Regions from separate parts of the Microbacterium sp. As-52 genome, predicted to be linked through region 1. Evidence: predicted binding sites of a transcription regulator. Region 1 holds the regulator's gene; the other holds the start of a gene.
What was found. Region 1 encodes HrcA, which represses chaperone genes, less so after heat shock. Its sites were predicted from a motif close to TTNGCACTCGNNNNNNNCGAGTGCNAA; they were not measured.

Region 1 (14,374 bases):
CTCTTCTCGGTCAATCCGCCGCCCAGCACATGCGCGTGGACGTGGAACACGGTCTGCCCGGCGTTCGCGCCGGTGTTGAAGACGAGGCGGAAGTCGCCGTCTTCGGTGTGCTCCGCGGCGAGCTCCCCCGCGAAGGCGATCATGTCGGCCAGCAGAGTGGCATCCCCGGCAGCGAGCTCGGTCACGTCGCGGTACTCCGCGGTCTTCGGCACCACGAGCAGATGCACGGGCGCCTGCGGCGCGATGTCGCGCAGAGCGAAGAGGCGGTCGGTCTCGCCGATGATCTCGGCAGGGATCTCCCCGTTCAGAATGCGCGTGAAGATCGAGGGTTCCGTCATGCCGTCAAGTCTACTGACCACAGCACGCTCGCAGTCCGGTGCGCGTGGGCAGGCGGGCGAGTCGCGTTCACCATCGTCCGAGTGCGACCGACAGCACGGCGATCGCGGCAGGCCCTGCCGTCGAGGTGCGCAGCACGGTATCGCCCAGGAGCACGCGCTCGGCCCCCGCCTCCGTCAGGCGGTGGAGCTCCTCTTCGGAGATCCCGCCTTCCGGCCCAACGACGAGCACCAGGTCACGGCCGTCCGTCACGATCTCGGACAACCGCACGGGGGCCGTCGGGTCGAGGAGCAGAACACGCTGCGAGCTGACGCGCTCGGCGAGCTGCTTCGTCGAGACCGGCGCGACCACCTCCGGGACCCACGCGCGGTGCGCCTGCTTCGCGGCCTCGCGCACGATGCTCGCCCAGCGCTCCCTCCCCTTCACCGCCTTCGGACCTTCCCAGCGCGACACGCTGCGACTCGCCTGCCAGGGCACGATCTCGTCGACGCCGAGCTCGCACGCGGCCTGTACGGCGAGCTCATCGCGATCGCCCTTCGCGAGCGCCTGCACCAGGACGATCCGCGGACGGGGCGCGGGACGCTCGACGCGCTCTGCGATGCGCACGTCGACGCGAGCGGGCGACACCTCCTCGGCGACACCGGCCAACCACACTCCGGCACCGTCGCCGACCGTGACGGCCTCGCCGACGCGAAGCCGTCGTACGACGGCCGCGTGCTTGGCTTCGGCTCCGGTCAACGACACGATGTCGCCGACTCCGGCATCGGTCGACGAGTCGACGAGGAAATGCAGGGCCATGGTCAGTGGCTGCGGAAGCGGTCGCGGAGCTTCGAGAACAGTCCCTGTTGGAACTGCGCGAGCTGGGGCTCCGGCGACTTCGTCTTCTTGGCGAAGTCCTCGATCAGGGCCCGCTGCGCGGAGTCCAACCTGGTCGGGGTCAGCACCTGCACGCCGACCCGCAGATCGCCGCGCTGAGTCCCTCGGAGCGGCGTGATGCCGCGGCCCTTGATCGTGAGCACGTCGCCGGACTGCACACCGGCACGGATCTCGAGGTCCACCTCACCGTCCAGTCCCTGGATCTTCGTCTCCGTGCCGAGGATCGCATCCGTCATCGACACCTCGAGCGTGGCGAGCAGGTCGTCCCCCTCACGGCTGAACGCCGCGTGCGGGTTGACCGTCACCTCGACGTACAGGTCTCCGTTCGGTCCGCCCGCCTTGCCGACCTCGCCGGAACCGGGAAGCTGCAGACGGAGCCCCGTCTCGACGCCGGCCGGGATGTCGAGCGATACGGTACGGCGCGAACGCACGCGGCCCTGGCCACCGCACGTGCCGCAGGGGTAAGGGATCGTCGTGCCGTAGCCCTCGCACGTGCCGCAGGGCTGAGAGGTCACGACGTTGCCGAGCAGGCTGCGCACCTGACGCTGCACGTGACCGGAGCCACCGCAGATGTCGCAGGTGACCGGAGAGGTGCCCTCTTGGCAGCAGGATCCCTGACACGTCTCGCACAGCACCGCGGTGTCGACGTCGATGTCGCGGTGCGCACCGAACACCACATCGCCGAGGTCGAGGGTCACGCGGACGAGGGCGTCCTGGCCACGCTCGCGACGCGAACGCGGACGCGCGCCACGTCCGCCGCCCTGCGAGGCCCCGAAGAACGTCTCGAAGATGTCGCCGAAACCGCCGAAGCCGCCGAAGTTCCCTGCCGCACCGTCTCCGCCGCCCATGTCATAGCGCCGGCGGGAGTCGTCGTCGCTGAGCACGTCGTACGCATGCGTGACGAGCTTGAACTTCTCCGCCGCGTCCTCTCCCGGGTTCACATCCGGGTGCAGCTGCCGGGCGAGGCGCCGGTACGCCTTCTTGATCTCATCGGTGGAAGCGTCTCGGGACACCCCGAGAACCTCATAGTGGTCCGCCACAATCGCCTTTCTTGCGTGTGTCTCGGTGGCGACCGCGTCAGCGGCCGGCCTCGTCTTCATCGAGCATCCGCGACAGGTAGCGGGCCACGGCCCGCGCTGCGGCGAGGTTGCTCGGGTAGTCCATGCGCGTCGGTCCCATCACTCCGACGCGCGCCGTGCCGCTCGGGGCGGCGTAGTTGCTGGCGACGATCGACGCCTCGCCCAGGCCGAACGGGGCGTTCTCCGTGCCGATGCTCGCGGCGAGTCCGTGCTCGTCAGTCACCATCTCGCTCATCAGACGCAGGAGCGTCACCTGTTCCTCGATGGCTTCGAGGAGGGGGTGGATGCTGCCGCGGAAGTCCTGCTCCCGGCGCGCGAGGGTCGCCGCTCCCGCCATCACCAACCGCTCCTGGCGGAACCCTCCGAGTTCGTCGACGATCACCGCAGCAAGCGTGCGCAGCACGGCATCCTGGGGCTTCTCCTCGGCGACCAGCAACGCCTGCAGCCGATCGGATGCCTCCCCGATGCCCTGACCGGTGATCGACGCGGACAGCCGTGCGCGCAGCACAGCCATGTCAGCGTCGTCGATCGGCTCCGGGAGGACGGCCATACGCTGCGAGACCCCGCCGGCATCGGTCACGAGCACGATCAGAAGCCGGTTCGGCGCGAGCGCGACCAGCTCGACGTGCGTGACATGCGCGCGGGCGAACGAGGGGTACTGGGCGAGCGCGACCTGGCCGGTCAGCTGTGTCAGCACCCGCACCGTTCGCGCCATCAGGTCGTCGAGGTCGGCCGGCTCGCCGAGGAAGGACTCGATCGCCGAGCGCTGAGCCGACGAGAGCGGTCGCAGCTGGGCGAGGTGGTTCACGAAGACGCGATAGCCCTTGTCGGTGGGCACACGGCCGGACGAGGTGTGCGGAGCCGTGATGAGCTCTTCGTCCTCGAGCAGCGCCATGTCGTTGCGGATCGTCGCCGCCGAGACGCCGAACGAGTGCCGGTCGACGATGGAGCGGCTGCCGACGGGTTCGTGGGTCTCGACGTAGTCCTGCACGATCGCTCGGAGAACCTGGAGTCCTCGCTCTGTGACCATCGCCCTTCCCTTCCGCTGGCACTCGGACGTTCAGAGTGCCAATCCTACCCCGTGCAGCTCGGGATTCTCCGTACCGCGGACGCACGACCCTAGGATGACGCTCATGACCACCTCACCCCAGGCCACCCTGTCGAACGGCCTCGTCCGCGGCACCGAGGAGGCCGGGGTGGTCCGCTACCTCGGCATTCCCTATGCCCAGGCGCCGTTCGGGGAGAACCGCTTCCGCGCACCGCAACCCGTCCCGGCCTGGGAGGGCGTGCGAGAGGCGACGCAGTTCGGGCCGACACCACCCCAGGTCCCCTACGCCGGAGCGATCGGCGAGCTGCTGGGATCTGTGCGCATCGACGGCGACGACATCCTCACCGCGAACGTGTGGGCTCCCGCTGATGCCTCTGGCGCGCCCGTCCTGCTCTGGATCCACGGCGGCGCGCTCGAGCGAGGGACCGCCGCGCTGCCGCTGTACGACGGCACCGTGTTCGCCGCGGCAGGCCTCGTCTTCGTCTCGATCAACTACCGACTCGGTTCGGAGGGCTTCTCGGTGCTGGACGGCGCCCCGCGGAATCTCGGCCTGCGCGATGCCGCCGCCGCTTTGGAGTGGGTGCACCGAGAGGTCCAGGCGTTCGGCGGCGACTCGGCGCAGATCACCGCCATGGGCGAGTCGGCCGGTGGCGCGATCGTGGCCGGTCTCCTCGCGCGGGACACCTCCCGTGAACTGATCAGCCGCGCGATCATCGAGTCCGGCCCACTTCGCGCCCAGACCGCGCGGAAGGCAGGAAGAGTGACCGCGCAGATCGCGAAGCGACTCGGTGTGCGGGCCGACCGTGAGGCCTTCGCCGCGCTGACACCCGACCAGCTGCTGGACGCACGCACGGCGCAATCGGCGGGATCGTCACCCCTCGGCGGGGCACCGGGGTTCCAGTTCGCGATCGACGCCGAGAGCCTTCCCCGCTCGCCGCATGAGGTGCTCGGGGAGATCGACACCCCGCTCCTCATCGGCAGCAACACCGACGAGTATCGGCTCTGGTTCCCGCCGGAGGCGCTGGCCGCCATCGGCGGGATGAAGCTGCAGGCCGCACGGCTGCTGTCACGCATCCCCCGGCGCGCGGTGACCGCGTACCGATCCGCATTCCCCGACGCGATCACCGGGGAGATCTTCGGGCAGCTCGTCACGGACATGATGCTGCGTGCGCCCCTCAGCCGTGTGGCGGCGGCCCACCCGGACACGACCTACGTCTACGAGTTCGCCTGGCCGAGTCCGGTGCGTGACCTGCGGGCGGCCCACGCACTCGAGCTCGGGTTCGTGTTCGATCGGCTCGATGATGCCGAGGCCGAGCGACTGGCGGGTCCCGATGCTCCGCGCCGGCTCGCCGCCGAGATGAACGCCGCCTGGGTCGGGTTCGCGACCGCCGGAGACCCCGGGTGGCCCGCCTATGGGCCGGACCGCCGGACGCGTGTCTTCGATGCGGACAGCGCGACGGTGACGCAGCGGCGGACAGCGGGCATGGATCTGCTTCCCGGATGATTCCGAGAAGGAATCAGTCGGTCAGCTGGCGGACCACGGCATCCGCGAGAAGACGGCCCCGCAGTGTCAGTTGGATGCGCCCCTGCAGCGCTGCAACGGGGTCGACGAGCCCGTCGGCCATGAGCCCGGCGACCCTGCTCCGGTTCGCACTCGGCACGTCGTCGACGGCGATGCCCTCACGGATACGACTGAGCAGCAGGATGCGCTCGAGCGTGCGCGACTCCTCGTCCGGGCGCTCGGTGCCGGCTGCCGGAGACTCGGATGCCGAGAGACGCTGCGCGTACGCGGCCGGGTGCTTCACGTTCCACCACCGCAGGCCGGCGACGTGGCTGTGCGCACCAGGACCGAAGCCCCACCAGTCGCTCCCCCGCCAGTACGCGAGGTTGTGCCGCGACCGGCGATCAGGCGTGCGCGCCCAGTTGCTCACCTCGTACCAGTCGAAGCCACCGTCGGCCAGGCGCGCATCGGCGAGCTCGTACATGTCGGCCTGCAGGTCGTCGTCCGGCGTCGGCACCTCGCCGCGGCGGATCTGGCGGGCCAGCTTCGTACCGTCCTCGATGATGAGCGCGTACGCGGAGATGTGATCGGGTTCGAGCGCGAGGGCAGCATCGAGAGAGGCCTCCCAGTCGGAGAGCGACTCCCCCGGTGCGCCGTAGATCAGATCGACGCTCACGGCGAGACCTGCATCCTTCGCGGCGGCGACAGCGGTGCGCACGTTCTCGGGGCGATGGGTGCGATCGAGCGCGGCGAGCACGTGGGGAACGGCGGACTGCATCCCCACCGACATCCTCGTCACCCCGGCATCCGCGAGAATGCGGGCCACCTCAGGTGTCACGGTGTCGGGGTTCGCCTCCACCGTGACCTCCGCACCCTCGGCCAGGCCGAACGCGTCGGTCGCCGCGTCGAGCATGCGTGCGAGGTCACCCGCGGGAAGAAGGGTGGGCGTACCTCCACCGAAGAAGACCGTGTCCATCGGCCGCCGTGCCCCGGCGTCGTCCAGCACACGACGGGCGAGGGCGATCTCGGAGATCAACGTGGACGCGTAGTCCTCCTGCTTCGCCCCGCGCAGCTCGGTGGATGTGTACGTGTTGAAGTCGCAGTACCCGCAGCGCACCGTGCAGAACGGAATGTGCAGGTATGCCGAGAACGGAACGGCCGTGTCGATCGCGAGGTCGGACGGCAGGCGCCCGTCCGCTGGCGCGGGATCTCCGAGGGGAAGCGGTCCCGCCATCAGAGCGGGGTCGCGTAGAGCGGAGAGATCGCCCGGAGGTAGCGTGCGAAGAGCTCACGACGACGACGCTTCACGAGCGCGGGAATCGTGCGGTAGAGAAGACCGTTGGGCGCATCGAAGGCCCGGACGGTGAACCACACCTCGTCGTTGTCTTCACGCCAGTCCACGTCGAACGACTCCTCGCCGCTGACGACCGATCCGCCGACCGTGCCCAGGACGAACCCGACACGTCGGGTCTCCTCGGTGACGGAGATCACGCGCAGCTCGGAATCGGCGCGCATGCCGGCGACGCGTCCGCGAAGGTGCAGGGTCATCCCCGCCCCGACGAACGGCATCCCCTCGGCGTCGTACCGCGGCTCGACGTCTCGCTTGCTCGGAGCGATCGGGTTGCCTTCCGCGTCGAAGCTCACTCCGGCGTAGGCAGGTCCCGGCGCGGGTCGCACGTCCTCGACCGAGAGGCCGGCCGCACGCTGCGCCGTCCACGACAGAAGCGCTTCGCCAGCCGTCTGGAACCGTTCGACCCCACTGCCGATGCGCCAGGATTCCTCCGCCGGGATGCTGCGCTCCGGTGGGTACTGCATCAGGTCGGGCGCATGGGTCGCACCCACGGCCGCATAGTCCACCGTGTCGTCTCGGAAAGTCCCGCGCCGCATGACTTCCACCCTACTTCGCGTTACCTGAGCGAACACCCCCCACGCGCCGCGGGACGTCACATCCCAGGGCGCGATCAGACGTCGCTACTTCTTGTCCTTGCCTTCGACGTCGCCCGAGAGCGCGGCGATGAACGCCTCCTGAGGGACCTCGACGCGGCCGACCATCTTCATGCGCTTCTTGCCCTCCTTCTGCTTCTCGAGAAGCTTGCGCTTGCGGGTGATGTCACCGCCGTAGCACTTGGCGAGCACATCCTTGCGGATCGCACGGATGGTCTCGCGGGCGATGATGCGCGCACCGATCGCCGCCTGGATCGGCACCTCGAACTGCTGGCGAGGGATGAGCTTGCGCAGGCGCTCTGCCATCATCGTGCCGTAGGCGTAGGCCTTGTCGCGGTGCACGATCGAGCTGAAGGCGTCGACCTTCTCGCCCTGGAGAAGGATGTCGACCTTGACGAGGTCGGCCTCCTGCTGACCGGACGGTTCGTAGTCGAGCGACGCGTAGCCCTGGGTCTTCGACTTCAGCTGGTCGAAGAAGTCGAACACGATCTCGCCGAGGGGCATGTTGTAGCGCAGCTCGACGCGCTCCTCCGAGAAGTACTCCATGCCGAGCAGCGTTCCGCGGCGCGACTGGCACAGCTCCATCACGGTGCCGACGTAGTCCTTCGGCAGCAGGATCGCGGCCTTGACCATCGGCTCCGACACCGAGCCGATGCGCCCGTCCGGGTACTCGCTGGGGTTGGTGACGGTGACCGTCTCGCCGGTGTCGCTCGTGAGCACCTCGTAGATCACGCTGGGCGCTGTCGTGATGAGGTCGAGGTTGAACTCGCGGGCCAGACGCTCGGTGATGATCTCGAGGTGCAGCAGCCCGAGGAACCCGCAACGGAAGCCGAAGCCGAGCGCGACCGAGGTCTCCGGCTCGTAGACGAGCGAGGCGTCGGAGAGCTTCAGCTTGTCGAGCGCCTCGCGCAGCTCCGCATAGTCGCTGCCGTCGATCGGGTACAGGCCCGAGAAGACCATCGGCTTCGGGTCGGTGTAACCGGGAAGGGCCTCGGAGGCCGGCTTCCGGGACGTGGTGATCGTGTCACCGACCTTCGACTGACGCACGTCCTTCACACCGGTGATGAGATAGCCCACCTCTCCGACGCCGAGTCCCTTGGTCGGAGTCGGTTCTGGGCTCGACACGCCCACCTCGAGCGCCTCGTGGTTCGCGCCGGTCGACATCATCTGGATGCGCTCGCGCGGCGAGAGGCTGCCGTCCACCATGCGTACGTACGTGACCACTCCGCGGTAGGCGTCGTACACGGAGTCGAAGATCATCGCGCGGGCCGGAGCATCCGCGTCCCCGGTCGGGGCGGGGATCTCCTGCACCAGTCGGTCGAGCAGATCCTCGACGCCGACGCCGGTCTTGCCGGAGACGCGAAGGACATCCTCGGGCTTGCCGCCGATGAGCGAGGCCAGCTCCTTCGCGTACTTCTCCGGGTCGGCGGCCGGCAGATCGATCTTGTTCAGCACCGGGATGATGTGGAGGTCGTTCTCGAGCGCGAGGTAGAGGTTCGCGAGCGTCTGCGCCTCGATGCCCTGTGCCGCGTCGACGAGCAGGATCGCTCCCTCGCAGGCCGCGAGCGAACGCGAGACCTCGTACGTGAAGTCGACGTGGCCGGGCGTGTCGATCATGTTCAGCGCGACGGTCTGGCCATCGAGTTCCCACGGCATCCTGACCGCCTGGCTCTTGATGGTGATGCCGCGCTCACGCTCGATATCCATGCGGTCGAGGTACTGCGCGCGCATGTCGCGATCGGAGACGACTCCGGTGATCTGGAGCATGCGATCGGCGAGCGTCGACTTGCCGTGGTCGATGTGGGCGATGATACAGAAATTACGGATCTGCGCAGCCGGCGTCGCAGCAGGCTGAAGAGGGGTGAGAGCGCGTGGGGACATGTCCACTCGATTGTACGGTCAGGGGAGGCTAATCCCCGATTCGGCCATACCGGTGATAGTCTCCCGAAGTTGCCAGGGAAAATCCGTGACACCGGATCCCGCAAGCGATAAGACTCCGTCACATACCCCGTGATGGTCGTCGCATCGCAGAGTTCGGTGGATGGCGATTGTGTATCCAACTGACTCAGCGTTGCGTCGGCAGATCCCGAGCGCGTCTGTAGAAGAGAAAGACTGACCCCTTTTGATCAAGTACCTCCTGCGCCGAGCACTCGGCTGGCTGCTGATGATCGTGGTCGCCACGAATCTCACGTTCTTCCTGGCGTGGGGCTTCCTCGATCCGCGCAGCAATTACGTGGGACGGCGTCCCCCGCTCTCGCCTGAGCAGATCGACAACGTCCTCACCCCGCGCAACCTCAGCGACACCGTTCCCCTGATCGAGCGGTGGTGGAACTGGTTCAGCAGCATCCTGTTCCGCTGGGACTGGGGTGTGAGCCCGACCGGTCAGTCCGTCAACGAGCAGGTCTCCTACCGCATGTGGATCAGCGCGGAGCTCGTCCTCGGCGCCACGATCATCGCCGCAGTGCTCGGCATCTGGCTGGGCGTCTACACCGCTTCTCGTCAGTACAAGCTCGCCGACCGCATCGGTCAGGCGACCTCGATCATCACGATGAACGTGAACATCATCGTCGCGGGCCTCGCCGTCGTCCTTCTCGCGATCTCGCTCAACGAGTGGACCGGCGTCCGCATCTTCTACGTGACAGGCTCCTCGAGTCCCGGTGTCACCGGCTTCTTCCCCGTCCTGGTCGACACGCTGCAGCACCTGACGCTGCCCACGATCGCGCTCGTGATCGTCGGCTACGCCCAGTACCACTTCCTGCAGCGTTCGCTCCTGCTCGACAACATCAACGCCGACTACGTGCGCACGGCGCGCGCGAAGGGCTTGACCAAGTCTCAGGCGATCCGCAAGCACGCCCTGCGGACGTCGCTCATCCCTGTCGCGACGCAGGTCGCCTTCACGATCCCGACGATCTTCACCGGCGCGATCCTGACCGAGCGCATCTTCGCCTGGCAGGGCATGGGGCGGTACTTCCTCGACACCATCAACAACAACGACATCAACGGCGTCGTCGCCGTCGCCGCGTTCGGCGCCGTGCTGACGGCGATCGGCGCGGTGCTCGCCGACATCGTCGTCGTCGTTCTCGACCCGCGAGTGAGGGTGAGCTGAAAATGACCACCGATATGATCGATCCCCTGGTCGAGCCGCCGGCCGTGCCGCCGACCGCCGACCGCGCCTCGGGAAAGTCGCTGTCCAAGTGGACGCTCTACACCCGCCGGTTCATGCGCAACAAGCCGGCAGTGGGCGGCGTCGTCGTTCTCTTCGTGCTGATCCTCTTCTCGACGCTCGGACCGCTCCTGTCGCCGTACGCCGTCGACAGCATGGACTTCCTCGCCCTGAGCCAGCCGCCGTCCGCTGCGCACTGGTTCGGCACCAACGGGGCTGGCAACGACACCTACACGCAGACCGCCATCGGCCTGCAACGCTCCCTCATGATCGCGATCACCGTCTCGGTGGGCACGACGATCCTCTCGGCGCTCGTCGGGACCGCGGCCGCGTACTTCGGCGGCTGGTTCGAGCGCATCGCTCTCCTGGTGATCCACTTCATGATGGTGGTGCCGACCTTCCTCCTGCTGTCGATCATCTCGAACGACTCCGGCGGCGTGTGGTGGGTCATCGCGTTCGTGATGATTTTCGTCAGCTGGTTCTTCCCCGCGAGGATCATCTGGACCATGACCCTGTCGCTGCGTGAGCGCGAGTACGTCCAGGCCGCTCGGTACATGGGTGTCCGGGGACTGCGCATCGTGACGCGTCACCTCATTCCGAACATCGGCTCGCTGCTGGTGATCAACTTCACCCTCGGCATCGTCGCGGCGGTCACGACCGAGACCGGGTTGTCGTTCATCGGCTTCGGCGTGAAGATCCCCGATGTGTCGCTCGGCTCGTTGATCGGCGAGGGCAGCTCGTCCATCGTCAGCTCGCCGTGGCTGTTCTATTTCCCCGCACTGATCCTCACGCTGCTGACCGTATCGATGGCGCTCATCGCCGATGGACTGCGCGATGCCCTCGATCCCACTTCGGCTGCAGGAGGCCGCGCATGAGCCCCGTACTCTCCGTCCGCGACCTCCGGGTCAGCTTCGCGTCCGAGGCCGGCCGCGTCGACGCCGTCCGCGGCGTCTCCTTCGACCTCGAGGCGGGAAAGACCCTCGGCATCGTCGGCGAGTCCGGGTCGGGCAAGTCCGTCACCTCGCTCGCCGTCATGGGCCTCCTCGACGAGAACGCCAAGGTCACCGGCTCCATCGTGTTCGACGGCCAGGAACTTCTCGGCAAGACCGACACGCAGCTCTCTGCCATCCGCGGCAACGGGATCTCGATGGTCTTCCAGGACCCGCTCACGTCTCTGACGCCGGTGTACACGATCGGCGCTCAGCTGATCGAGGCGTTGACCGTGCACCGCAACCTCAGCATCAAGGAGGCGACCGCACGCTCGATCGACCTTCTCAAGCTGGTGGGCATCACCGAGCCCGAGAAGCGGATGAAGTCGTTCCCGCACGAGTTCTCGGGCGGCATGCGCCAGCGCGTCGTGATCGCGATCGCGATGGCGAACGATCCGAAGCTGATCATCGCGGACGAGCCCACCACGGCTCTCGACGTCACGATCCAGGCGCAGATCCTCGACCTCATCGAGAAGGCGCAGGCCGAGACGGGTGCCGCCGTCATGATGATCACCCACGACATGGGTGTCGTCGCCCGAACGGCCGACGACGTGATGGTCATGTATGCCGGCAAGCCCGTCGAGCAGGCGCCCGTGCGCGAGCTGTTCCACCAGACCCGGATGCCGTACTCGATCGGTCTCCTCGGCGCGATTCCCCGCGTGGACAAGGCCGAGAAGGAACCGCTCACCCCGATCAAGGGCAACCCGCCGCTGCTGATCAATCTTCCGGACGCGTGCCCGTTCGCGGACCGCTGCCCCATCGTCATGGACGCGTGCCGCACCCGCGAGCCGGAGCTTCTTCCCGTGCTGACCGGTGGCGGCGAAGAGCACCGTGCGGCCTGCATCCGTGCGAACGAGATCACCGACGGCGGCCTGCTCGGCGGTCTTCCCGTGTATCCGGTGCGCGAGGCACCGGAGAGCGCCCTGACGCGACTCCCCCGTGAAGAACGCCCCATCACCCTCGAGGTGAAGAACCTCACCAAGACCTTCCCTCTGCTCAAGGGCGCGTTCCTGAAGCGGAAGGTCGGCGAGGTGCACGCGATCAAGGGCATCAGCTTCGACGTGCGCGAGGGTGAGACCTTGGCCATCGTCGGTGAATCCGGCTCCGGCAAGACGACGACGCTGCTGCAGATCATGGACATGGTGAAGCAGACCGACGGCGACATCGTCATCGCGGGAACGAGCGTCAACGACATCCACAGCCACAAGGTGGAGCGGGCGCTGCGCCGCGACATCCAGATCGTGTTCCAGGACCCGATGGGAGCGCTCGATCCGCGTATGACGGTCGCGGACATCATCTCGGAGCCGCTCTCGGCGATCGGTACCCCGAAGGCCGAGGCGCACCGCCGTGTGAAGGAGCTGATGGACCTCGTCGGACTCAACCCGGCGCACAGCGATCGCTTCCCGCAGGCTTTCTCCGGAGGCCAGCGTCAGCGCATCGGCATCGCCAGGGCACTGTCGACCAACCCCAAGATCCTGGTGCTCGACGAGCCGGTCTCCGCGCTCGACGTGTCGATCCAGGCCGGTGTGATCAACCTGCTCGACGATCTCAAGGTCAAGCTCGGGCTGTCGTACCTCTTCGTGGCGCACGACCTCTCGGTCGTCCGGCACATCGCCGACCGGGTCGCGGTGATGTACCTCGGCGACTTCGTCGAGCACGGCGATGTCGACGATGTCTTCGACAACCCACAGCACCCTTACACGAAGGCGCTGCTGTCCGCGATCCCGGTCCCGGACCCCGACATCGAGCGCACGCGTGAGCGGATCGTGTTCGATCCCGCCACGGTGACAGCGCGGCCTGCGGCCTCATGAACAGATCACGGATCACCGTCCGATAACGGTTAGCCGATATTCACTCGCCGCCCGGACATTCGCGGATCCGGCGAACTATTCTCCCCTTATGACACGCCGCAAGGCGAAAGGAGCACCATGAAGCAGTACAAGCTGATGGGAGCGCTGGCACTCACCGGCGCTTTCGCACTCGCGCTCAGCGGGTGCGCTGCCGGTAACACCGGCAGTGGCGACAAGGGCGACGCCGGCGAGACGACCGACGTCGAGATGGCGAACTACAACCCGCAGCCTCGTGAGAACCTCAAGGAGGGCGGCACGGTCAACTTCGCGATCCGCGAGGTTCCGACGCAGCTGAACTCGTTCAACAGCGACGGCAGCGCCGACACCGCACGCATCGCCGCGTGGTACATGCCGCAGATCATCCTCATGAAGCCGGATGGCACGCAGTACAAGAACGACAACTACCTCTCCGAGTGGAAGAACGAGGTGAAGGACGGCAAGACGGTCCTGACCTTCACGTTCACCGATGAGGCGCACTGGAACGATGGCACCGACATGGACTGGACTGCCATCGACGCCACCTGGAAGGCCAACCGCTCGTACGACGAGGGCTTCAACCCGAACGCGACCGACGGCTACAAGGAGATCGAATCCGTCGAACAGGGCGACACGGCGAAGACCGCCATCGTCACGTTCAAGGGCGAGTTCGCCTGGCCGCAGATGCCGTTCAACGGCGGCGTCATCCACCCGGCTCTCGCTGACCCGACGACCTTCAACGAGGCCATGATCAGCAACCCGCACCCCGAGTGGGGCGCTGGCCCGTACACGGTCAACGAGTTCGACGCCAACAAGGGCTACATCTCGTTCAAGCCGAACCCCGAGTGGTGGGGCGACGCGCCGCTCCTCGACGAGGTCACCATGACCGGCATGGACGCCCAGGCCGGCGTCAACGCCTTCAAGAACGGCGAGGTCGACATGGTCGAGACGGGTTCCCAGGAGCTCATCGACCAGGTCAAGGACGTCGACGGCGCGAAGGTCTATCGCGCACAGCAGACCGCCAACACCATCCTGCAGGTCGACTCGACCAAGCCGCAGTTCGAGGACGTCAAGGTCCGTGAAGCGTTCTTCAAGGCCATCAACATCGACCAGCAGAAGCAGATCGCCTGGAACGGCCTCGGCTACCAGGAAGACCCGGCGGGCTCGCTGACGCTCTTCTCGTTCCAGCCCGGCTACGAGGACTCGATGAAGGCCGCAGGCTGGAAGTTCGATGTCGAGGGTGCCAAGAAGCTCCTCGACGAGGCCGGCTGGAAGGAAGGCTCCGACGGTATCCGCGAGAAGGACGGCGTCAAGCTCTCCGTCGTGTACCCGATCTGGAGCGACTCCGCCACGCAGAAGGCTCTCGCGCAGTCGCTGCAGGCCCAGGAGAAGGAGGTCGGCATCGACGTCAAGGTCGAGGTCCGCCCCGCCAGCCAGTTCTCCGACGACTACACGTCGAAGAACTGGGATGTCTCCGGACTCCGCTTCACCTCCTCCGACCCGTTCGGTGCCGCCTGGTTCTGCCAGCTGTACTGCTCGGACTCGGGTCTCAACCTGTCGGGTGTCGGTGACGCCGAACTCGACGCCGAGATCAAGGACAAGGTCGAGTCGC
Region 2 (14,374 bases), 660 kb from region 1:
CGCACGGTCTCGCAGGTGAACGCGACCGCCGACCAGATCGCGGTGCTCAACGACGAGATCCGCGACGCGCTCGCCTCCGGTCGCTCGGCGAACGAACTGATGGATCAGCGCAGCGTCCTCGCGCAGAACGTGGCGAGGATGTCCGGGGCAGCGGCCACGATCGAGGCCGACGGCACGATGACGGTCCGCCTCGGTGGCAACGCACTGGTCTCGGGTTCCGACGCCCGCCATCTCGTGCTGACGGGCCCGGCCTCGATCGACTCCGGTCAGCGCTTCAGCCTTTCCTGGGCGTCCGCGCCCGATCTCCCCGTGTCGATCGACGGCGGTGAGCTCGGCGCCTCGCTCTCGGTTCTGGCACCCGCGGCCGACGGCGGCATGCTCGCCGGACTCGCGGCCACCTACGACACGGTGGCGACGGCCCTCGCCGACGCGATGAACGCGCAGCACCGGGCGGGCGTCACCTCCACGGGCCAGGCCGGCGGCGACTTCTTCACCCTCCCCGCCACCGGATCCGCAGCGCTCGGTCTGAAGGTCGCGGTCGGATCCGCCTCCGAACTGGCGCTCGCCGCCCCGGGGTCGGGGGCGTTGGACGCGACGAACGCCGACCTGATCTCCCAGATCGGCCGGCGGGCCGGCTCTCCCGATGCGATCTGGTCCGATCAGGTCACCCGGTTCGGCGTCGCGACGGCCGCCGACGTGCAGCGCGCCAAGCTCTCCGATTCCGCTGCGGTCGCCGCGGTCGGCGCACAGCAGTCGGTCGCGGCTGTCGACGGCGACGAGGAGACGATCAGCCTGCTCACCTACCAGACCGCCTACCAGGCCGCAGCCCGCGTGATGACCGCGGTGGATGAGGCGCTCGACGTGCTCATCAACCGCACGGGTCTCGTCGGACGCTGAGCGAAGGAGCACCGTGATCTCTCGAGTGACGTCATCCGCGATGACGCAGACGGCCATGCGCCAGCTGCAGTCCAACCTCTCCGAGCTGGCGCGTCTGCAGGAGCAGGCGACGTCCCAGCGCGCGTTCGCCGCCCCATCCGACGATCCGGCAGCCGCGGCAGCCGCACTCGCACTGCATGCCGAACAGCGCCGCACCGAGCAGTACGCCCGCAACATCGACGACGGCCTGGCATGGGTCACCGCCGCCGACACGGCCATCACCGCGAGCACGGCCCTGCTGGGGCGCGTCCGCGACCTCACCGCCCAGGGCGCGAACGACGGCGCGCTCGACGCCACCGCCAAGGAGGCCCTCGCCGTCGAGCTCGAGGGCATCCGCAAAGAGCTCCTCTCCCAGGCCAACACCCGGCTACTCGGACGCTCCGTGTTCGCCGGTACCTCCGACACCGCGGCCTTCGCTGCCGATTACAGTCACAGCGGGGTACCCGGAGCCGAGGTCACCCGACGGGTGTCGGACGCGGCATCCGTCCGCGTCGACACCGACGGCGCCGCCGTGTACGGCACCGGAGACGACTCGGTCTTCGCCCTCGTCGACAAGATCGTCGCCGACCTCCGATCCGGCACGAACGTCGGTCCCCGTCTCGGCGAGATCGACGGTCGCCGTACGGCCATGCTCGCGGTGCAGGGCTCCGTGGGCACCAGACAGGCTCAGATCGAACGCGCCAAGGAGGCGGCAGTGCAGAATTCCGTGTCCCTCGAGTCCCGCAGGACGGCGGTGGAGGACGTCGATTCGATCGAGGTGCTCGTGCGTCTGCAGGCACAGGAGCTCGTGTACCGCTCGGCGCTTGCCGTGAATGCGCGCGTCCTCCAGCCCTCGCTCATGGACTTCCTCCGATGACCGCCGCACTGACCTTCCTCGCCCCGCCGCCGGGACTCGCCCCCCACGTCAACTTCGCGCTCGCACCCGTCGACGGATCCGACGGGCTCTTCTCGATGCGCGCTGTCGACGACTCCGCCTTGCGCCTCTACCTCGTCGATCCCCGGAGCGTTCTGAGCGAGTACGCGCCGACCCTGACCGACGAGCAGGCGGAGGGGCTTGCGCTGGGATCGCCGGACGACGCGCTGATCCTCGTGGTCGCCCATCCGTCCGCTGAGGGCGTGAGCGTGAATCTCCTCGCCCCGGTGATCGTCAACCGGACGACGGGAGCCGCATCGCAGGTGATCCTCGAGGATCAGGACTACCCGCTGCGCGCCCCGCTCGGCTGACCCCGGACCTGGGCTCCCGTAGGCCGCTCTCCTCAGGCGGCGGCGGCTAATCTGGAGTCGTGATCCTTGCCGTCGATACTTCCCTGGGCACGGCTGTCGCCCTCATCGATGCCGACGGGACGCGACGCGCCGAAGCCGGTGCCGTCGACCCGCTCGGCCATGCCGAGGTCATCGGCGACCTCCTCGTCCGTGCTCTCCACGAGGCGGGCGATGCCCAGATCACCCACGTGGTCGCGGGCATGGGACCCGGTCCCTTCACCGGGCTGCGCATCGGCATAGCCGCAGCGCGCACCTTCGCCCTCGGGCGCGGACTGCCGGTGATCCCCGTCCCCAGCCATCTCGCGGCAGCACTCACCGCTCTCGAGGCCGACGCCGCGACCGCACCGTTCGCGATCGTGACGGACGCCCGCCGCCGCGAGGTCGCCATCACCGTGTTCCACGGCCTCGACGACGACGGCATCCCGGTGACCGTCTCCGACACCGTGCTCGTGCGGGCCACAGAGGCCGACGCGTACCTCGACGGCATCCGACGTATCGATGTGGCGACGCTCTCCGGGACGGATCTGGCGCGGGTCGGCGCACGCGCGCTCGCGGCCGGTCGCACCCTCGCCGGCGACGAGCCCCTCTACATGCGTCACCCCGACGTCACGCTCCCCGGCGCCCCGAAGAAGGTGGGCACATGACGCTTCGCCACGCCACCGTCGAAGACCTCGACGCGATCATGGCGATCGAGAACCGGTCGTTCCCGTCGGACGCCTGGAGCTCGGAGACCATGGCCGCCGAGCTGGCGAGCCCGCACGGACGGTACCTGGTCGACGAGCATGAGGGCGCGGTGGTCGGCTACGGCGGGGTGCGCGCCCTGCAGGGAAGCGCCGACGCCGACGTCCAGACCATCGCGTTGCTCGCCGAGTACCGCGGCCAGGGGCGGGGCAGGACGCTGCTGCGGGCGCTGCTCGCGGCGGCCTCGGAGCGTGGTGCGCGCGAGATCTTCCTCGAGGTGAGGGCCGACAACCCCTCTGCCGAGGGGCTCTACCGGGCCGAGGGTTTCGAAGAGATCGCCCGCCGCCCGCATTACTATCAGCCCGACGACGTCGATGCGATCGTGATGCGTCGAGAACTGCCAGGTCACCCGGTGCCGGGCGCCACGGCCGAGGAGGCGAAGTCATGAGCGAACCGCTGGTCCTCGGCATCGAGACGAGCTGCGACGAGACGGGCATCGGCATCGTACGCGGACGTACCCTGCTCTCGAACACCATCGCCTCGAGCATGGACGAGCACGCGCGATACGGCGGCGTCGTGCCCGAGGTCGCCGCCCGAGCGCACCTCGAGGCGCTGCAGCCGGCCATCGACGCGGCACTCGCCGAGGCCGATGTGCGCCTGGACGACCTCGACGCGGTCGCCGTCACGAGCGGCCCTGGGCTCGCCGGGGCCCTGATGGTCGGCGTCGGCGCGGCGAAGGGCCTGGCGGTCTCGCTCGACAAGCCCCTGTACGCGGTGAACCATCTGGTCGGGCACATCGCCGCCGACATCCTCACCGCCGATTCCGCTCCGCTCGAGTATCCGACCGTCGCGCTGCTCGTGTCCGGTGGACACACCTCGCTGCTGCATGTGCGCGACCTCACCACCGACGTCGAGCTGCTGGGGGAGACGATGGACGACGCGGCGGGAGAGGCGTTCGACAAGGTCGCCCGTCTGCTGTCGCTGCCGTATCCCGGCGGACCGGAGATCGACCGGGCAGCGGCCGACGGCGACCCGAACGCGATCCGGTTCCCCCGCGGGCTGTCCCGTGCCTCCGACCTGGCGAAGCACCGCTACGACTTCTCGTTCTCGGGGCTGAAGACGGCGGTGGCCCGCTGGGTCGAGCGCTGTGAAGCCGAGGGGGTCGAGGTCCCGGTCGCCGATGTCGCTGCGAGCTTCCGGGAAGCGGTGGTGGACGTTCTGGTCACGAAGGCGCTGGCCGCCTGCGCCGACCTCGGTGTGCCGCGGCTGCTGCTCGGAGGCGGCGTGATCGCCAACCGGCGTCTGCGTGAGGTCGCTCTGGTACGGGCCGGAGCCGCGGGGGTCACGGTGCGCATTCCGCCACTGTCTCTGTGCACCGACAACGGCGCGATGATCGCGGCGCTCGCCGCCGAGCTGATCTCGTCCGGCCGCCGTCCGTCCACCCTGGACTTCGGTGCGGACTCGACGCTTCCCGTGACCGAGATCCAGATCGCGGAGGCGGTGTCGGCATGAGCGACGTTTCCGGCTCTCCCGAGGCGACACCCTCGACGACGCCGGCGGCGCGCATCGAACGTCCCAGCGGCGAGGTCGAGCATCCGGCCGGCAGCGCTCGTCTGCCCGGCGCCCGCCGTGACGGCTACACCAAGATGCCGACCGGGCCGGTCGGCATCGAACCGGTCGTCGCGACCGGGCCGGACATCGATGCGCCCGATGACACGGAGTGGGAGCCGTCGACGGGATCCGTGCCGATCGACGACACCCGTCTCGCTCCGTGGGCGCTGTTGGCCGCGATCGTGGCTCTCGGGGCATCGTTCTTCGTCGGCTGGGGCATCCCCGTCGCGGTGGTCTCGGTGATCGCGGCGATCATGTCGCTGCGTCGCCCTGTCGAGAGCCGGGCGATCGCGCGGTGGGCGCTCGTGCTCGGTCTCTGCGCCACGGTCTACAGCTTGGGCTGGCTGGTCTGGGCCGGCATGCAGTTCGAGAGACTCGGCTGACCGGTGCTGGACGCGGCGGAGCTCGAGGAACTGCGCTCCCTGCAGGCGCGGGCCTATGCCCGGGACTCCTCGCTCACGGGCGCCGACGCGGCCAGACTGCGCGAGCTGGAGGAGCGCCGGGTCGCGCGTCCGATCGCGCCGCGCGGCGAGGCGTCACCCGTCGATGCCGTGACTTCCTCCGCGTCGGAGGCGGCTGGACGATCCCCGGTCGATCTCCCGGACGCCGGAACCGAGCGCCAGGGCACGCATGCCGCCGAGGTGTCGGATGCGGAGACGTCTGTTGCGGAGGGGGCGTCGGCCGACGCAGCCTCGCACGACATCGCCCCGCGCGTCCTCCCACTGCTGCGCGTGCACTGGCGGGCGGCCGCGATCGCCGTCGCGGTGCTGCTGGTCGTCGGTGTGGGATGCGGCTGGATGCTCTTCGGCAGATCCGGCACCGCTTCGGTCGCCCTGACCGCGCAGCAGCAGGAATGGCAGAGCGCCCTGATCGCGGGTGGGCGCTACGATCAGGGATCCCTGCGCGCCCTCGCGGTGGAACAGGGCGCGGTCATCTGGGCGGCGACCAAGGACGACGGAGAGAGCACGTGCCTGCTCGTGGCGACATCCCCGTCGGCCCTGCCCACCTGCGAGCGTACCGAGACGGTCGAGAGGACGGGGCTCTTCGGCGCGGTCACGCTGGAGTCGAAGGACGAGATCAGACGCGAGCTCAATGTGCAGCTGATGTTCGCCCCCTCCGGCGAACCCGCCGTCGCCGTCCACACGTCGGAGTACGGCCCCGGCACCACCAACGGCGTCATCTACGAGAACGCCGAGGAGGCGGAGAAGGCGAAGCGGATCGCCGGGCAGGGGTTCGAGATCAACTCGCTCTGGGTCATCGGCTACGACGGAGAGGTGCCGGTGTGGACGGGGATGGAGCTCGAGGGCTTCCAGACCTGCCTGATCTACGACGGCTCGAACGACCGCTTCCCGCGCGTCTGCGCGGATGCACTCACGATGCAGGAGCAGGGTGCCACGCTGGTGCTGAACGTGCTCGACGATGCGAGCGGCGAGCTCGTGCGCCTCGAGCTTCCGACCGCGAGCAACGGGAACTCCTCTCTGACGATCAGGCGTGAGGGGGGTGCCGGCCGTGCAGGGGGAGGCTGACGCCGACGAGCTCCGCGCGCTCCGGCGCAGGGCCTACGCCCGCGACGGTGTGGTGACGGATGACGAGCTCCGGCGGTTGCGTGAGCTCGAGGACGCTCGACGATCCGCGATGTCGACGAGCACGCCGACTCCTGCGGAGCCACTCGCGGTGAGCATCGGCCCGGAGCGTCCTCTGTCTGAGTCTGAGCCGGTGGATGCGCCTGAGCCGGTGGATGCGCCTGAGCCTGAGCCTGAGCTTGAGCCTGCGCCTGAGTCTGAGCCGGTGGATGCGCCACGGTCATGGGGCGCGGTTCGCCGTGCCCTTCGGCGCTATCGGTGGGGCGTGTCGGCGCTCGCCGTCCTGCTTCTGGCGCTCGGTACCGCCATCGGTGGGGTCGTGTTCGCGCCACGAGACGGGAGCATCCCGCTCACGGCAGCGCAGCAGGAACGCCGAGAGGTGCTCGCCGCGGCCGACTTCGACCCCGGCTCGCTCCGTGCTGTCGCTCGGGACGAGGAGGCCCTGGCGTGGTACGCGACCAAGGACGACGGCAGCATCGTGTGCGTGATCCTCGATGCGGGCGAACAGTCGCAGTCGAACTGTCTGCCGGTCGCCGACACCGGACGCGGCCTGAGCGTGTCGTTTCCCGTGCCGCTCGCCGCGCCGGACGACGACCCGGACGGCGACCCGCGTGGCGTGGGGGGTGTGAACGCCACGATGCTCGTATCGACGACGGGGGAGCCGATGGTCGTGCTCCAGCACTGGTCGATGCCCTCCACGGCGCCCTCGCAGTTCGCGGGCGACGAGCGCACGCGGGCAGAGGAACTGGTGGATGAGGGGTTCGCGTTCACGATCGAGATCGTGGGCTACTTCCGCACGGCCCCGGTGTGGGTCGGGGACCGTCTCTCGGACGAGGGCGAGATCGAGAAGTGCCTCGTCGTCGACGCCGTCGATCTGACGGCGTGCGCATCTCTCGACGCGGCAGCGGAATCCGGGATCGAAGCGCGGATCGATGACGTCGACGGGGCTTCCGGCGGGGTCGTCGGCTCGTCGGTGCTCGAGGCGCGGTTCACGAGGTGGCAGACGCCCTATCTGACCATCACCGACGCGCCGGTGACCGGCGCGGAGCCGGGGGATACCGTCCGGGTCGACGCGCCTCCCGGTGACCCCATCGTGGTCGAGCCGCCGGGTCGCGACGCGGAGCGTTGAGCGGGGGTCAGTTCGCTGCGGGCACCCGGTCGGCGAGGATCGCGCGGCGCTGATCGCCGATGCGGGCCAGGATGAGTGTCGCCTCCTGGTCCCCACGCAGCGTGAGCTTCTTGCGGAAAGCGGCGGGATCCACGTCGACTCCGCGCTTCTTGATCTCCAGGCGCCCGATGCCCTGCGCCTGCAGGGCGGCGTTGATCGCCTTGGGGTGGGCCGGGAGGGTCTCGCGCACCCGGAAGGACTGCACGAAAGGACTCGTCAACGCCGCGTCGGAGGTCAGATAGGCGATGTGCTCGTCGAGCATCCCCGCCTCCAGGCTCCGGGCGACCTCGCCGATCAGCCGCGCACGGATCACGGCGCCGTCCGGTTCGTGCACGAACGCGCCGAGCTCGCGCACGGGTTCATCGGGGGCGTCCGCCGGCGCCGTCAGCTCGTGCGAGCGCTCGTCGCGGATCACGAGGGCCGCCCGCCGCACCCCTTCCCGGGCGAGCGCGCCGCTCCAGACGACCAGTTCGACCACGCTGCCGTCGGCACTGACCCACTGCGCCTCGGCGCCGACCGGCAGGGCGTCGCGGTCGTGCGCCGGTCCGAGCTTGATACCGGTCGGATGGTGAGCCGCCACCTCGAACGCCCAGTCCAGCGAGGGGGAGTAGTCGTCGGCCGAGACGCGCCGGGTCTCGCTGTGACCGGAAGTGCGTCTGGCCGGGTCCATCCAGACCGCGCTTCCCGGGTCCAGCGACGAGATGGCGTCTTCGGCCGTGCGATGGTCGACGACCGCGCTGTCGCCGAACGGGGCCAGGTTGTAGGCGGCGATCGCCGAGGTCACCTCGTCGGCATCGACGGCGCGCACATCGAGTCCGGCGCCGGCGAAGGCCAGGGCGTCACCGCCGATTCCGCAGCCGAGGTCGGCGACACGGGTGAAACCGGCGTGACGGATCCGCTGCGCATGCCGGGCTGCGACGCCCAGCCTCGTCGCCTGCTCCAGCCCCGCGCGGGTGAACAGCATGCGTGCGGCGAAGGGCCCGAACTTCGCGGTGGCCCTGGAGCGCAGGCGGGCCTGGCCGACGACGGCGGAGACCAGCTCGGGGGAGTGGCCGCCCGCGCGCAGCCGCGAGACGGTGCGGGCGACATCGGCGGTCGATTCGATGGGCCCGACCGCGTCGAGCAGTTCGAGACCGGCGGGGGTCAGCAGGGCGCGCAGCTCGGACATCTCCACCCGCTCAGCCTAATTGCCCGTGCGAGTCGTCGAACTGCGGCGCGCACTGGCACTCGCATTGCGTGAGTGCCAGCCGAGCGCCTAGACTGGATTAGCACTCTCGGGTTGAGAGTGCGAACAAGTCTTTCGTGTCAGCGTCAAGAAAGAAGAGGTAGACCGTGTCGGTTTCCATCAAGCCGCTCGAGGACCGCATCGTCATCAAGCAGGTCGAGGCCGAGCAGACCACCGCGAGTGGCCTGGTCATCCCCGACACCGCCAAGGAGAAGCCCCAGGAGGGCGAGGTCGTGGCGGTCGGCCCCGGCCGCATCGACGACAACGGCAACCGTGTTCCGCTCGACGTCGCCGTCGGCGACCGCGTGCTCTACAGCAAGTACGGCGGCACCGAGGTGAAGTTCGGCGCAGACGAGTTCCTCGTCCTGTCGGCCCGCGACGTCCTGGCGGTCGTCGTCCGCTGATCTGCGGAACCTGATTCCCGTCTCTCCTGAGGGGCGGGCAAGGTCATCGAAGGGGCCCGGATGCGTATCGCATCCGGGCCCCTTCTGCATCCGCCAGCGAGCGTCCGATTCCTGCCGAACTGCGATCGACGGGCCGGCGGCGCCGTTCGCGACGTCGCCGCGGGCATAGGGTTGTGCGGTGCCACCACAGACCACACGCGCCACGCAGACCGCCGGCGTCGCCTACGCCGGTGGGGCCTACCTCCTCTGGGGCGTGCTTCCCCTCTACTTCCTCCTTCTGGTGCCGACGGGGCCGTGGGAGGTCGTCGCCTGGCGCGTCCTGCTGTCGTTCGTCTTCTGCCTCCTGCTGCTCACGGTCATGCGCGGCTGGGCGGCGTTCGGCGTCATCATCCGGCAACCCCGGCTGCTGGGCTGGACGGCGCTCGCCGGGCTGCTGATCTACGTCAACTGGCAGGTGTTCCTGATCGGAACCCTCAGCGGCAACGTCGTCGAGACGAGTCTGGGCTACTTCATCAACCCCATCACGACCGTCCTGCTCGGCGTCTTCGTGCTGAAGGAGCGCATCCGCCGATTGCAGTGGGCGGCGATCGGCATCGCCGCGATCGCCGTCATCGTGATCGTCGTCGCCTACGGGGAGTTCCCGTGGATCGCGCTGTCACTCACCGCGTCCTTCGGGGTCTACGGACTCATCAAGAAGAAGATCGGCCCTGCCGTCGATGCGGTCAGCGGTCTGACACTGGAGTCGTTCTGGCTGATCCCCATCGCGGTGGTGCAGCTGATCGTCGTCGCACAGACCACGGGGATCACGATGGGGACGAACGGTTGGGCGCATGCGCTGCTGCTGGCCTTCGCCGGTGTCGCCACGGCCGTCCCGCTGCTGCTCTTCGCCGCGGGGACCCGACGCATCAACCTCACCGTGATCGGCATGATCCAGTTCATCACCCCCGTGATGCAGTTCCTCATCGGCGTCCTGGTGCTGCATGAGCCGATGCCGGCCGAACGCTGGGCGGGCTTCATCATCGTGTGGATCGCGATCGGCGTCTTCATCGTCGACCTGCTGCTCGCCGCGCGTCGGGGGCGCAGGATTCCCCGGGCCGAACCCGCCTGATCCCCGGATTCATCCGCCGAGGGACCGGGTGTCGGATCGTTAACGCACCGAGATACTTGCGACCCCTGTGCGCGGGACTCACGCCCTAGTGTTAGAGCACCCGATTGTGGCCACAATCCACGTTCAGTTACGCAAGGGAGCATCATGAACGCATTGAAGGGCTCGCGCACAGCGAAGGTCTTCGCCGGGATCGCACTGATCAGTGCATCCGCCATCGTCATCGCCGGCTGCAGCAGCACTCCGAGCTCGGAGAGCGGCGGCAGCGACAAGCCCGCCGCCGATCTGACGCTCAAGCTCGGTTCGCTGCTTCCGCAGACGGGTTCGCTGGCGTTCCTCGGCCCGCCCATGGAGTCCGGTGTCGGGCTCGCCGTCCAGGAGGTCAACGACGCCGCCGCCGGCGTCACGATCGACCTGACGGCCGAAGACGAGGGCGACACCGACACCAAGGCCTACGAGACGTCGATCACCAAGCTGCAGGGCGCGGGCGTCTCCGCCATCGTCGGCGCCGCGGCGTCGGGCGTCTCCAAGCTCATCCTCGACGGCAACGTGAGCGCAGGCATCCTGCAGATCTCGGCGTCGAACACGTCGCCCGACTTCACCACGTGGGATGACAACGGCCTGTACTTCCGCACCGCCCCCAGTGACCTGCTGCAGGGCGAGGTGCTCGGCAACCTGATCGCCGAGGACGGCGCGAAGACGCTCGGCATCATCTACCAGAACGACGCGTACGGCACCGGCCTCAACGACGCCATCACGAAGACGTTCGAGAGCACCGGCGGCGAGGTCGTCGAGTCGGTCTCGTTCAACGTGGGCGACGCGCAGTTCGACGCGCAGGTCGAGTCGATCAAGGCGCAGAACCCCGACGCGGTCGCGATCGTGTCGTTCGACCAGTTCAAGACCATCGCACCGCTGCTGGTGAACGCCGGCATCTCGGCCGACAAGTTCTACATGGTCGACGGCAACCTGTCCGACTACGGCACGGAGATCCCGGTCTCGCTCGAGGGCGCGCAGGGAACCAAGGCCGGTCCTGCGCTCGCGGATGACTTCACCTCGCGTCTGCAGGACTACTGGACCGGCGAGGGCAACCCCGAGGTCAAGGACTTCACCTACGCGGCTGAGGCATACGACGCCGTCATCCTCGTGGCTCTGGCGTCGCTGGCGGCGGGCTCCACCGAGGGCGCGGACATCGCGGCCAAGATGCAGGAGGTCTCGGGCGGTTCCGGCGACGGCAAGAAGTGCACCAGTTTCGCCGAGTGCGCCAAGATCATCAACGACGGCGGCACGGCCGACTACGACGGCTACTCCGGCGACATCACCTTCGATGAGGCCGGCGACCCGCAGGGCGCATCGATCGGCATCTACAAGTACGGTGCCGACAACATGATCACCCGCACCAACTGATCAGACGATCACATGACGAAGGCCCCGGATCCGATCCGGGGCCTTTGTCGTGTGATGTCCTGTCGTGGTGTCGCCGCGTCGGCGTCGGCGGTTCAGGCCGCGTCGGTGCCGAGCGTTCCGAGGTAGAGACCGATCACCTTCGGGTCGTTCAGCAGATCCCGACCGGTGCCCTCGTGGGCATCCTTGCCCTGGTCGAGCACATACCCGCGGTCGCAGATCTGCAGGCAGCGTCGGGCGTTCTGCTCCACCATGATCGTCGTGACGCCGGCCTTGTTGATGTCGGACACCCGGATGAACGCGTCATCCTGACGCACGGGGGAGAGACCTGCCGACGGCTCGTCGAGCAGCAGAACCGACGGGTCCATCATCAGCGCGCGCGACATCGCGACCATCTGCCGCTCGCCGCCGGAGAGGGAGCCTGCGCGCTGCTTCAGCCGCTTTCCCAACTCGGCGAAGATGCCGGTCACGAATTCGAGCCGCTCCGTGTAGATCTTGGGGTTCTGGTAGAGCCCCATCTGCAGGTTCTCCTCGATCGAGAGAGAGGGGAAGACGTTGTTCGTCTGCGGAACGAAGGCGACCCCGCGCCGGACGAGCTTGTCGGCCTTCAGGCCCACGATGCTCTCGCCCTTCACCGTGATGTCGCCGCTGCGTACGTTCACCAGACCGAAGATGGCCTTCAGCAGGGTCGACTTGCCGGCGCCGTTCGGGCCGATGATCCCGATCAGTTCCCCCTGGCGGGCGATGAGGTTCGCACCGTTGAGGATGTTCACTCCGGGGAGGTATCCGGCATGGACATCGGTCAGCTCGACGACGACGTCGTCCTGCGGCACGGCCTGCGGTGCGTTGGTCGGCGTCTCCGCGCTCATGCGCTGCCCTTCCCCTCGGTCCCGGAGACCGGATCGCTCGCTTCGAGCTCGGCCTCCGCTTCTGCTTCGATCTTCTCGCGGAGTCTGACCGCCGCGGCGTCCTCGAGCACGGGGATGCGCCCGGTGACCGCTCCCAGGTCGAGGTCCTGATGCGCACCGAGGTAGGCATCGACGACCGCCGGGTTCTCCATGACCTCGTCGGGAGGCCCTTCCGCGACGACGCGGCCCTCGGCCATCACGATCACCCAGTCCGCGATGTGGCGGACCATGTGCATGTCGTGCTCGACGAAGAGCACGGTCATCCCCTGCTCCTTCAAGTCGAGGATGTGGTCGAGAAGCGATTGTGTGAGGGCGGGATTGACGCCGGCCATCGGCTCGTCGAGCATCACCAGCGTCGGATCGCTCATCAGCGCTCTGGCCATCTCGAGGAGCTTGCGCTGACCGCCCGAGAGCGACGCGGCGAAGTCCTTCTCCTTGGCGTCGAGCTTGAAGCGTGTCAGCAGTTCCCGTGCCTTGCCTTCGATCTCGGTGTCCTGTGCGCGCCAGAGGAAGGGGAACAGGCTCGACCAGAAGCCCTCGCCGCGCTGATGCGGAGCACCGAGCTTCATGTTCTCGAGGACGGTCAGCAGCGAGAGCGACTTGGTCAGCTGGAACGTGCGCACCTGCCCCATCCTGGCCACCTTGAACGACGGCACTCCGGAGAGGCTGGTGCCGTCGAACGACCAGGTGCCGCTGTTGGGCTTGTCGAATCCGCAGAGCAGGTTGAAGAGCGTCGTCTTGCCCGCGCCGTTCGGGCCGATCAGAGCGGTGATCGCGCCACGGGGCACTTCGAGGTGATCGACGTCGACGGCGGTCAGGCCACCGAAACGACGCTGGACCGCGTCGACGACGAGGATCGGATCCACCTTGGCGACGCCGGGCTTGACCTCTCCCTTGGTCAGGCCGGTCGTCTTCGGGCGGCGGATGCTCCCCGTGGACGGCGCAGCCGTCGCGGCGTCATCGCCGGGGCCGGGGACCTGTTCGGGGGTCAGTTCATTTGACAAAGGTCATCTCCCTCTTGTCGCCGAGGATGCCCTGGGGGCGGAAGATCACGAGCAGCATGAGCGCGATGCCGACGAAGACGAACACCAGCGTCGATGCCTGGCTGTCGGACATCGGCAGCAGCCCTGCTTTCGCCATCGAGGGGAGCAGGTTGGCCATGAAGGCGAACACCACCCAGAACAGCACCGCACCAAGCGTGGGCCCGAACACCGTGGCCGCGCCGCCGAGAAGGAGGATGGTCCACAGGAAGAACGTCAGCGACGTCGAGTAGCTGCCGGGGACGACCGCGGAGGGGAGCACGAAGATGATCCCGCCCGCGGCGCCGATCACACCACCCACCACGAGCGCCTGCATCTTGTAGGCGAAGACGTTCTTGCCGAGCGACCGCACCGCGTCCTCGTCCTCGCGGATGCCCTTGAGCACACGACCCCACGGGCTGCGCATCAGCGCCCACACCAGGAGGATGGCGACCGCCAGGACGATCACGCCGAAGACGCGGTTCCAGAGATCGTTCGCGCTGTACATCCAGGGGCCGAACCCGTAGGTGCCCGTGGGGATGGGGTTCGCATCGCGGAATCCGCCGTTGTACTGCGCGAGGCCGTCGGCGCTGTTGGTCCATTCGTCGAACAGCTGCGTCGTGAACAGGAGGCGGACGATCTCACCGGCCGCGATCGTCGCGATCGCGAGATAGTCGGCACGCAGGCGCAGCGTCGGGATGCCCAGGAGGACGGCGAAGAACGCGCCGCCGAGCAGACCGATGAGCATGCCGATCCACCAGGGCAGGCCGAAGCTCAGCACCGAGATGGCGTAGCCGTAGCCGCCGATGGCCATGAAGGCGGCCATGCCGAAGTTGAGCAGACCCGCGTATCCGAAGTGCACGGCGAGGCCGGTCGCCGCGAGGGCGTAGGCGATCGTGACCGGGCTGAACAGGTAGACGGCCGTGTTCGAGAAGATGCTTCCGAAGTCCATGGTGATCAGCCCAGCCTTTCCCTGCGTCCGAGCAGACCCTGCGGTCTCACGAGGAGGATGACGATGAGCACCACGAGGGCGCTCGCATACTTCAGGTCCGACGGGATCCAGAGGGTCG

Region 2: groES (co-chaperone GroES) is a predicted target of HrcA. The motif match lies at 8,463-8,489, and genes of this name have one in related genera.

The regions. Positions count from the first base shown of each region.
Region 1 is NZ_CP188171.1:124,349-138,722, forward strand. It holds gene ACLFA2_RS00615 (histidine triad nucleotide-binding protein) at 1-338, opposite strand, end outside; gene ACLFA2_RS00620 (16S rRNA (uracil(1498)-N(3))-methyltransferase) at 406-1,134, opposite strand; gene dnaJ (molecular chaperone DnaJ) at 1,137-2,252, opposite strand; gene hrcA (heat-inducible transcriptional repressor HrcA) at 2,290-3,321, opposite strand; gene ACLFA2_RS00635 (carboxylesterase/lipase family protein) at 3,425-4,843, shown strand; gene hemW (radical SAM family heme chaperone HemW) at 4,857-6,074, opposite strand; gene ACLFA2_RS00645 (DUF1990 family protein) at 6,074-6,727, opposite strand; gene lepA (translation elongation factor 4) at 6,812-8,665, opposite strand; gene ACLFA2_RS00655 (ABC transporter permease) at 8,907-9,890, shown strand; gene ACLFA2_RS00660 (ABC transporter permease) at 9,893-10,822, shown strand; gene ACLFA2_RS00665 (ABC transporter ATP-binding protein) at 10,819-12,747, shown strand; gene ACLFA2_RS00670 (ABC transporter family substrate-binding protein) at 12,865-14,374, shown strand, end outside.
Region 2 is NZ_CP188171.1:787,083-801,456, reverse strand. It holds gene flgK (flagellar hook-associated protein FlgK) at 1-897, shown strand, start outside; gene ACLFA2_RS03835 (flagellin) at 911-1,792, shown strand; gene ACLFA2_RS03830 (flagellar assembly protein FliW) at 1,789-2,160, shown strand; gene tsaB (tRNA (adenosine(37)-N6)-threonylcarbamoyltransferase complex dimerization subunit type 1 TsaB) at 2,220-2,843, shown strand; gene rimI (ribosomal protein S18-alanine N-acetyltransferase) at 2,840-3,328, shown strand; gene tsaD (tRNA (adenosine(37)-N6)-threonylcarbamoyltransferase complex transferase subunit TsaD) at 3,325-4,392, shown strand; gene ACLFA2_RS03810 (hypothetical protein) at 4,389-4,874, shown strand; gene ACLFA2_RS03805 (hypothetical protein) at 4,878-6,017, shown strand; gene ACLFA2_RS03800 (hypothetical protein) at 6,340-7,203, shown strand; gene ACLFA2_RS03795 (THUMP-like domain-containing protein) at 7,211-8,416, opposite strand; gene groES (co-chaperone GroES) at 8,575-8,871, shown strand; gene rarD (EamA family transporter RarD) at 9,050-9,979, shown strand; gene ACLFA2_RS03780 (ABC transporter substrate-binding protein) at 10,124-11,380, shown strand; gene ACLFA2_RS03775 (ABC transporter ATP-binding protein) at 11,473-12,246, opposite strand; gene ACLFA2_RS03770 (ABC transporter ATP-binding protein) at 12,243-13,211, opposite strand; gene ACLFA2_RS03765 (branched-chain amino acid ABC transporter permease) at 13,279-14,256, opposite strand; gene ACLFA2_RS03760 (branched-chain amino acid ABC transporter permease) at 14,262-14,374, opposite strand, start outside.